Regions from separate parts of the Paraburkholderia sprentiae WSM5005 genome, predicted to be linked through region 1. Evidence: riboswitches for the same ligand, from Rfam matches in the RefSeq annotation. Region 1 holds a riboswitch; the other holds the start of a gene.
What was found. A riboswitch is a leader RNA that binds a small molecule or an ion and turns the genes downstream of it on or off. The one in region 1 is predicted to bind thiamine pyrophosphate.
Positions count from the first base shown of each region.

Region 2: it holds a riboswitch for thiamine pyrophosphate, as region 1 does, so the genes downstream of both, BJG93_RS14965 (FAD-dependent oxidoreductase) here and thiC (phosphomethylpyrimidine synthase ThiC) in region 1, are expected to answer to the same signal.

Region 1 is NZ_CP017561.2:2,254,720-2,259,136, forward strand. Features, by position in the region: gene BJG93_RS10255 (cytochrome b/b6 domain-containing protein) at 1-15, opposite strand, end outside; gene BJG93_RS10260 (DUF1223 domain-containing protein) at 64-936, opposite strand; gene BJG93_RS10265 (hypothetical protein) at 1,047-1,505, opposite strand; gene BJG93_RS10270 (GreA/GreB family elongation factor) at 2,107-2,508, shown strand; TPP riboswitch at 2,588-2,705, shown strand; gene thiC (phosphomethylpyrimidine synthase ThiC) at 2,795-4,417, shown strand, end outside.
Region 2 is NZ_CP017561.2:3,275,226-3,279,642, forward strand. Features, by position in the region: gene BJG93_RS14955 (thiazole synthase) at 1-479, opposite strand, end outside; gene thiS (sulfur carrier protein ThiS) at 592-789, opposite strand; gene BJG93_RS14965 (FAD-dependent oxidoreductase) at 855-1,985, opposite strand; TPP riboswitch at 2,207-2,330, opposite strand; gene BJG93_RS14970 (ABC transporter ATP-binding protein/permease) at 2,758-4,417, shown strand, end outside.

The DNA of each region.
Region 1 (4,417 bases):
GTGGGGCGTGGCCATGGGGCTCTCCTCGAGCAGCGGTGGAGAATGCGGCGGGCGCGATGTCGATCAACGGCACGCGGGAAGGTCGGCCGCTTGCAGTACTTCGCCGCTCGCGTCGCTTTCGACGAAGGCGACCACGCCGAAGCGATCGGCGGCGGCGGCGGCGTGGGGGGTGGGGGCGGCTTGCGCGTCGTCGGGCGCACCAGGTACGTCGATATCCTGAAGAATACGCGCATGACCCGCGACGAGCGGCACCGGCCCGAACCACGCACGCACGACGCGCTCGTGATGCAGCGTCGCGCCGCGGTTTTCGCCCGCGCCGACCTGCGAGGTCAGCGCGTTCTCATAGACCGCGAGATAGGCACTCAACGGACCCGCGCTGGCTGCGGCCATGCTGCTGAACTGCGCATCGACATCGAACGCGCCGGGCGCATGCGGGCTCAGCGCAAGCGCGACGCTCGCCTGCGCGGGTTCGGCGCCCAGTTCGTCGATGCGGCGCTGGAAGCGGTCGCGTTGCGACCAGTCGCGCAGCTCGCGCCCCGCGACGAAGACTTCCGGCGTATAGATCGTGTGCGCACCCGCCAGACGGGTCAGCGTCTGTTGACGTTCGGTGAAGCGATGCTGCGAAAAGCGGTCGGTCCAGCCGAGGCTGTTCCAGTAATCGACGTGCAGCGCGAGCGGCACGATGCCGTGCGCGGCGCCGGCGCTTTTCCATTGACCGAGCCAGCGGTCGGCGGGCGGACAGCTGTCGCAGCCCTCGCTGCTGTACAACTCGACGAGCGCCATCCGGTGCGTGGGGCTGTGCGTGGTGCACCGGGGACCGGCCGCGTCGGCCGCACGGATGCCAGAACCGCTCAGCAGAACAAGCGCGAGGCCGGCGGCGGGTGCGGAAAAAGACGTAAAGCGCTGAAGTATCGAGCGATTGTGCGCGGTCGACATGACGTGCTCCGATCGTAATCTGCACGTTTGTCGAACCGCGCGGCCGCTTATGACACGCCTCTTTTAATTTATTTCCGGCGTGGGATGAGCCCGACAAAATCTCGCTCGGCTCAGTCGTAACTGATCACCACCGTCACGCGCGTGTCCGTATCGGTACGCTTCGCGTTCAACGACAGCACGCCGCCCGTGCGATCGACCGCGTAGTGGCCGTCGCGGGCCGTCGCGACGCGCCCGGTGCCGTCGACGAAACGCGCCGCCAGCAGATCGCGTGAGCTCGTGCTGCCGTTCACGTCGAGGGCGACGTCGGCCCCGCTGACGAAGCCCGGCGGCGCGCTGAACGTCACGGTGCGCGAGAAGCGCTGACCCGCCACGCGCGCGCTACCGACAGCGACGCCGGCGGGCGCCGTCTCCGCGCTGATCTGCATCTGCGGTGCGACGATCATTCCCACGAACCGGATCACTCCGCCCGTCACCTTCGATGCCGCCGGCGCCGCTAGCGGCGCGGCGAGCAACGCCGCGACCGCGATCGTGCGACCGAACGATCGCCACCGCCTTCTTTCCGCTTTCATGTGCACCTCTCTCCGGTCACTCGGCGCGAGTCGCCTCGCGCCCTTCACGCGCCATCCCGCGAATCGCTTCGCCGGAGCGCGGCCTTCGCTGCACTTCGTTTAACGGCAATCTTCCGAGTGGCTTGAACGCAATGCGGACCACATCACTTCCATCTGGCACCGCACAAAGCGACAAATCGACGGGGCGCGACGCCGCGAACAGAAGTGCGCGAGACAGCGTGCTAACATGAACCTTTCGTCTCGCTGCTGCCGCGCGGCCTCCGGTTTTGTCGCGCGACACTTCCCATTCGCTCTGCTGTCAACACTTGGTCGTTTTGCCCGTGACTTCTGTGCGTCGTCCGACCTTTCGTGCTCTCTCCCGCTTGCGCCCATGCCGCGCAGGCGGCTGGGCGCCCGCGAGCGTCGCGTCGCACGGCACCGGCGAGACGTCCCGAACGCTCCCGCTTCACGCCGCCCGGCGCCTTCGCTGACGTAGCCCGCTGATACCTAGGGCCGCGTCGCCGGGCTCCGGGCTTTCCCATTCGCTCACTCACCCGCCAACCGCCCGCGTTGGGTCGTTGCACGCGGCCTTCCTTCACCGGTCCTATCTGGAGTGATGATGATGAAGAAGATCAAAACCTGCTATCTGACCGAACTCGACGTGGCCCGCCTCGAGAAATACGCGGCCGCCGACGCCAAGCTGCAGCAGATGCTCGACGACGTGCTCGAACGCGCGGTGATCGTCGACTCGCACGACATCCCCGCCGACGTCGTCACGATGAACTCGCAAGCAACGCTGATCGATGCGGCGAGCGGCGAGCAGATGACGTGGACCGTCGTCTATCCGCCGAACGCGGATTTCGCGCAAGGACGCCTGAACGTGTTCTCGCCGGCCGGTCTCGCGCTGCTCGGCGCGCGCCGCGGCGAGAGCATCCGCTTCACGCCACCCAGCGGCGATCAGCAAGTGCTCAAGCTGCACAAGATCCTGTATCAGCCCGAAGCCGCCGACGATTTTTCGCTGTAAGCCGGATGTTTCCTCGCTGTAAGTTTTTGAACCATTCGGACAGGTTGCCAAACCGCGGGCGAGCGGTGTATCGTGTGCGCTGCTAACGCGGGGGTCCTGCGTAGCGCGGAGCTGGAGGTCCGTGTTGCGTGGGTGAGAAATACCCTTTGAACCTGATCTGGATAATGCCAGCGCAGGGAAGCGTACGGATTTCGCACCCTGCTTTAACGGCCTCAGTTCTCCGCGATTTCCGACCACTTCCATCTCAGTCTCCTGCTTAGCCGCCCCACTTTGTACGGAGACTTACATGAACGCCAATCCGAAGTTTATTTCCGCCGAAGCCCATGTGGACGAGGCGGCCGTCGCGCCGTTGCCGAATTCGCGCAAGGTCTACGTGAGCGGCTCGCGCCCCGACATCCGCGTGCCGATGCGTGAAATCTCGCAGGCCGACACGCCCGACAGCTTCGGCGGCGAAAAGAAGAATCCGCCGATCTACGTGTACGACACGTCGGGCCCCTACTCCGACCCGGACGCGAAGATCGACATCCGCGCCGGCCTACCCGCGCTGCGTCAGGCGTGGATCGAGGAGCGCGCCGACACCGAACCGCTGACGGGTCTATCGAGCAGCTTCAGCCGCGAGCGCGCCGCCGACCCGGCCACCGCGCAGCTGCGTTTTCCGGGACTGCATCGCACGCCGCGCCGCGCGGTCGCCGGCGCCAACGTGACGCAGATGCACTACGCGAAGCAAGGCATCGTCACGCCGGAAATGGAATACATCGCGATTCGCGAAAACCAGCGCCGCGCCGAGTACCTGGAGACCCTGAAGACGAGCGGCCCGAACGGTGCGAAGCTCGCCGCGATGATGGGCCGCCAGCACCCCGGCCAGGCATTCGGCGCGAGCGCGTTCGGTCCGAACGGCCTCACCGAAATCACCGCGGAGTTCGTGCGCGAGGAAGTCGCGCGAGGCCGCGCGATCATCCCGAACAACATCAATCACCCGGAAAGCGAGCCGATGATCATCGGCCGCAACTTCCTCGTGAAGGTCAATGCGAACATCGGCAACTCGGCGGTGACGTCGTCGATCGGCGAGGAAGTCGACAAGATGACGTGGGCGATCCGCTGGGGCGGCGACACGGTGATGGATCTGTCGACCGGCAAGCACATTCATGAAACGCGCGAATGGATCATCCGCAACAGTCCGGTGCCGATCGGTACGGTGCCGATCTATCAGGCGCTCGAAAAGGTCAACGGCAAGGCTGAAGATCTCACGTGGGAAATCTTCCGCGACACGCTGATCGAGCAGGCCGAACAAGGGGTCGACTACTTCACGATCCACGCGGGCGTGCGTCTGCAATACGTGCCGTTGACGGCGAACCGGATGACCGGCATCGTGTCGCGTGGCGGTTCGATCATGGCCAAGTGGTGTCTCGCGCATCACAAGGAAAGCTTCCTGTACGAGCACTTCGAAGATATCTGCGAAATCATGAAGGCCTACGACGTGGCCTTTTCGCTCGGCGACGGCTTGCGTCCCGGTTCGATCTACGACGCGAACGACGAAGCGCAACTGGGCGAGCTGAAGACGCTCGGCGAGCTCACGCAGATCGCGTGGAAGCACGACGTACAGGTGATGATCGAAGGTCCGGGCCATGTGCCGATGCAGCTGATCAAGGAGAACATGGACCTGCAGCTCGAGTGGTGCGATGAAGCGCCGTTCTACACGCTCGGGCCGCTGACCACCGACATCGCGCCGGGCTACGATCACATCACGTCGGGCATCGGCGCCGCGATGATCGGCTGGTTCGGCACCGCGATGCTGTGCTACGTGACGCCGAAGGAACACCTCGGCCTGCCGAACAAGGACGACGTCAAGACCGGCATCATCACGTACAAGCTTGCCGCGCATGCCGCGGACCTTGCGAAAGGTCATCCG
Region 2 (4,417 bases), 1.0 Mb from region 1:
CACGGCATCAGCGCCTCGCAGCCGGCATCGAGCAGTCGGCGGCCGATCACCAGGTCTTCGGTGCAGTACGGCAGCACCTTGAAGCCGTCCTTGACGAGTCGCGCGGCGGCCTCGATCAAGCCGACCGGGTCGGGCTGCAGCGTGTAATCGTCGCCGATCAGTTCGAGCTTGATCCACTCGGTCTCGAAGATTTCGCGCGCCATGTGCGCGGTCGTCACCGCTTCACCCACGCTCAGGCACCCCGCCGTGTTCGGCAGCAGCGGCACGCCGTGGCGCTTGAGCAGATCGAAGAAGCCGGCTTCGGCGTTGCCCTCGTTCATCTGACGGCGCAGCGCGACGGTCACCATGCCGGGGCGCGCGGCGTCGATCGAATCGGACAGCGACTGCAGCGACGGGTAGCGCGACGTGCCGAGCAGCACGCGGCTCGCGAAAGTTTGACCGTATAGCGTCAGCGCGTCGGCGGTCTCGTGAGAAGTCATTTGCATCATCCTGGTTTGCCGCCGCGCCTTGGCACTCGCAGCGTTGCGGCAATGGGTTTTCGGCGGCGGTTTTTTTTAGCGTCCGGTGCGCGACAGCCAGGCGCGAGCGCGCTCAGCCGCCCGCGACCGGCTGCACCACGTCGAGCCGGTCGCCCGCTTGCAAAGCGCGCGCCGCATGCTGCGTGCGCGCGACGAAATCGCCGTTGAGCGCGACCGCGAACGGCGGCCGCGCGCCAAAAGCGGCGAGCGCATCGGCGACAGTCGCGCCCTCGGGCAGCGACAACGGCTTCTGATTGATTTGAATGTCCATGATGTTCGAATACGGTTCAATCGATGGCGAAAGCGGCATCGCGCGCGGCACGAAGGCCGCCACGCTCAGGTGGGCTCCCGCGCGAAATCCTGCTGGAACAGCTCGCTCCAGCGCGCGTCGCGCCGCCAGCCGGCGAATGCGTCGGCGTCACCGACGCGGCCGTCGAGCAGCGCGCTGGCGAAGCGCACGGCTTCGTCAGCGACTTCGGGCGCGATCATAAAACCATGCCGGTACAGGCCGTTCACACGCAGCGTGCGCGCACCGTCCCACAGCAGCGCGGGACGGTGATCGGGCAAGGTCGGCCGGCATTGCGAATTCAGCTCGAGGATGCGCGCCTCGCCGAAGCCCGGATGCACCGAAAACGCTGCACTCAGCAACTCGAGCGCCGAACGCACGCTGACGGGCGACATGTCCTCGCCCTCCACCTCGGTCGCGCCGATCACATAAAGGCCGTTCTGCTTCGGCGCGATATACAGCGGGTAGCGTGGATGCAGCAGCCGCACCGGGCGCGTCAGCTGCAGGTGAGGCGCATGCACGCGCGCAACTTCGCCGCGGATGCCGCGTAGCGTCGGCAGCACGGGCTTCGCGCCGAGCCCGCGGCAATCGATCGTGATGCCGGCGTCGGGCAGCGACGCGTCGCCGATCGGCGTGTTCCAGTGCGTGTCGACGCCGCGCTCGGCAAGCCCCGCCGCGAGCGCGGACAGCACCTGCCGGTTGTCCAGCTGGCCTTCGCGCGGCAGCAGCCAGCCTTGGTTGAAACGGCCGGCCAACGCGGGTTCGGCAGCGCCGAGCTGCGCGCCCGCGAGCGTGACAAAGCCGCCGTCGAGCAACTCGGCCGGCGCGTTCGCGCGCACCCGGCGCTCGAACAGCGGCGCCTCGGTGCGATCCGCGTGATGCCAGACGACGAGCGTGCCGTTGCGCTGGAAAAACACCGGCTCTGGTAGTTCGGCGAGCACGTGCGGCCAGCTTTCGAGCGAACTCGCCCCGAGCCGCGTAATCAGCAGTTCGGCGCTGGCAGCTTCTGCCAACGGCGCGAGCATCGCAGCCGCGACCCACGCGGCAGCCTGCGAACCGGCCGCATCGCCGCGCTCGTAGAGCGCCACGCGATGCCCGTCGCCCGCCAGGCGCCACGCGACCAGCCGGCCGCACAGGCCGCCGCCGAGCACGGCGAAATCGGGTCGGGTGAGACGGTTCATCGCGTGCGCTCCGTTTGACTGCGGCGGGCAAGACGGGAGCGGCACGGCATGCCGGAGTCGGCGTGACGAGAAGAAGAATGCATGTCTGAAGAATAGGCGGTCATCGAGTCCGTTCCGTACGGCCAAAAACGCACGTACCCAGGACGAAACCGGCGGGTGAAGCCGGCCGGTCACGGCGCGCGCATGTCAGATGCGCTCGCCGCCCGGCGGGGAATGGAAGACGGTTGCTTCCGGAAACTTCCCGCGCCGGTATTACCCGGATCGGGTGCAAAGGGTGTCTCTCAGCCTCGCCGCCCCGGCATGAAAGTCATGCCGCCTGTGGGCGAAGCACCCCTGTTTCGTCGCAGGTCATTAGACCATAAAAGGCGCGGCGCCCGCAAACCAGCGGTCCCCCAGCGCTGCCGCGATTTCGACCGGGCACAGTCTGGCGCAATGCCGATGCGAAGCGGGCCGGCGCTCTGGCACAATGCCGTGACCGGTGCCGCGAAAACGCGACGCGCGCGGCGCTCGAGGCCGCATGCGTGGCGGCGGCACGCGAGCGGACGCGAACCCGAAAATTAATTTTCCCTTAAGGGCGTCGCGCCAGAATCGGCGCCCGTCTGGACTCGCGTTCATCGAGCGCGATGGCGCGATGCCCGGCCAGGTATCGCAGACCCGCCGCAGCCGAGGCCTCGAAAGGGGCGGCTGTTCGCGGGATCGCCCCACATGGGTCAAGCAGAACGGACCCGCACGCCGGTTCGGCACTTCGGGTCAGCACTTCATCAGGACGCTCATGACACCACATACTTCTGCCAGCCCCGCGCTGCCGCCCGACGAAAAGGTTTCCGCCTGGAGCCTGATCAAGCCCTACTGGGTTTCCGAGGAACGAGGCATCGCGTGGGGGCTGCTCGTCGCGATCATCGTGATGAACCTGCTCGTCGTCTGGATCAACGTGCGACTGAACCGCTGGAGCGCGGACTTCTATAACGCGCTGCAGGCGAAAAACGTCCGCGACTTCCCGCATCTGCTGATGATTTTTAGCGGACTCGCGTTCGGTTTCATCATCCTCGCCGTGTATGGACGCTATCTGCGCCAGATGCTCGGCTTTCGGTGGCGTCAGTGGCTGACCACACGCTATCTGAACGAGTGGCTCAACGACAGCGCGTTCTACCGCATCGAGCGCGACCGCCTCGCCGACAACCCCGACCAGCGGATCAGCGACGACCTGCAGTCGTTCGCGACCACCACGCTGTCGCTGACGCTCGATCTGCTGTCGACCGTCGTCACGCTCGTGTCGTTCATCACGATACTGTGGTCGCTCGCGGGCGCGTTGAGCATCTCGCTCGGCGGCATGCCGCTGCATATCCCGGGCTACATGGTGTGGGCTGCCGCGCTGTATGCGGTGGTCGGCTCGCTCGTCACGCAGAAGGTCGGCCATCCGCTCGTGTCGGTCAATTATCAGGCGCAGAAAGTCGAGGCGGATTTCCGTTTCGGCCTGATCCGGCTGCGTGAGAACGCCGAGCAGATCGCGTTCTACAACGGCATGGAAACCGAGAAGACGAACGCGCGCACATTGTTCGGCCGCATCCGCGACAACTGGTGGCAGGTGATGAAGTACACCAAGCGCCTGACCTTCGTGTTGAGCTTCTATGGCCAGATCGCGATCATTTTTCCGATCGTCGTCGCCGCGCCGCGCTACTTCGCGGGCGCGTTCACGTTCGGCGTGCTGATGCAGATTTCGAGCGCGTTCGGCACCGTCAGCGACTCGTTCTCGTGGTTCATCAACAGTTATACGAGCCTCGTCGAATGGCGCGCGACCGTGAACCGGTTGCGCGAATTCAAGCGCGTCGTGCATTCGCCGCGGCTGAAGGAATCGGTGTCGCCGGCCACCGAACACGGCGGCATCAATCTGCATTTCGTCGACAGCAATACGCTGACTACCGACAGCCTCCAGCTCGCGTTGCCGAATGGCAACCCGCTGTCGCGCATCCGCGATATCGCGATCCGGCCGGGCTCGCGCTGGCTCGTGCGCGGTCCGTCGGGCGCGGGCAAGAGCACGCTGATGCGCGCGCTCGCGGGCCTGTGGCCGTTCGGCGACGGCTCGATCGACGCGCCAGTCAACGCACGCATGATGTTCATTCCGCAGATCAGCTACATGCCGATCGGCACCTTAAAGGCGGCGCTCGCGTATCCGTCGGCGGTGGACACCTATAGCGACGACGAATGCCGCGATGCATTGGTCGTCTGCCATCTGTCGGAATACGCGGACCGTTTGCAGGAATCGGCGCACTGGACCCGCGTGCTGTCGCCGGGCGAGCAGCAGCGCTTCGCTGCCGCGCGGGTGCTGCTGCACAAGCCCGACTATCTGTTCCTCGACGAAGCGACCAGCGCGCTCGACGCGGAAAACGAGGCGCGGCTCTATCGGCTGTTCACGGAGCGGCTGCCGAAGGCGG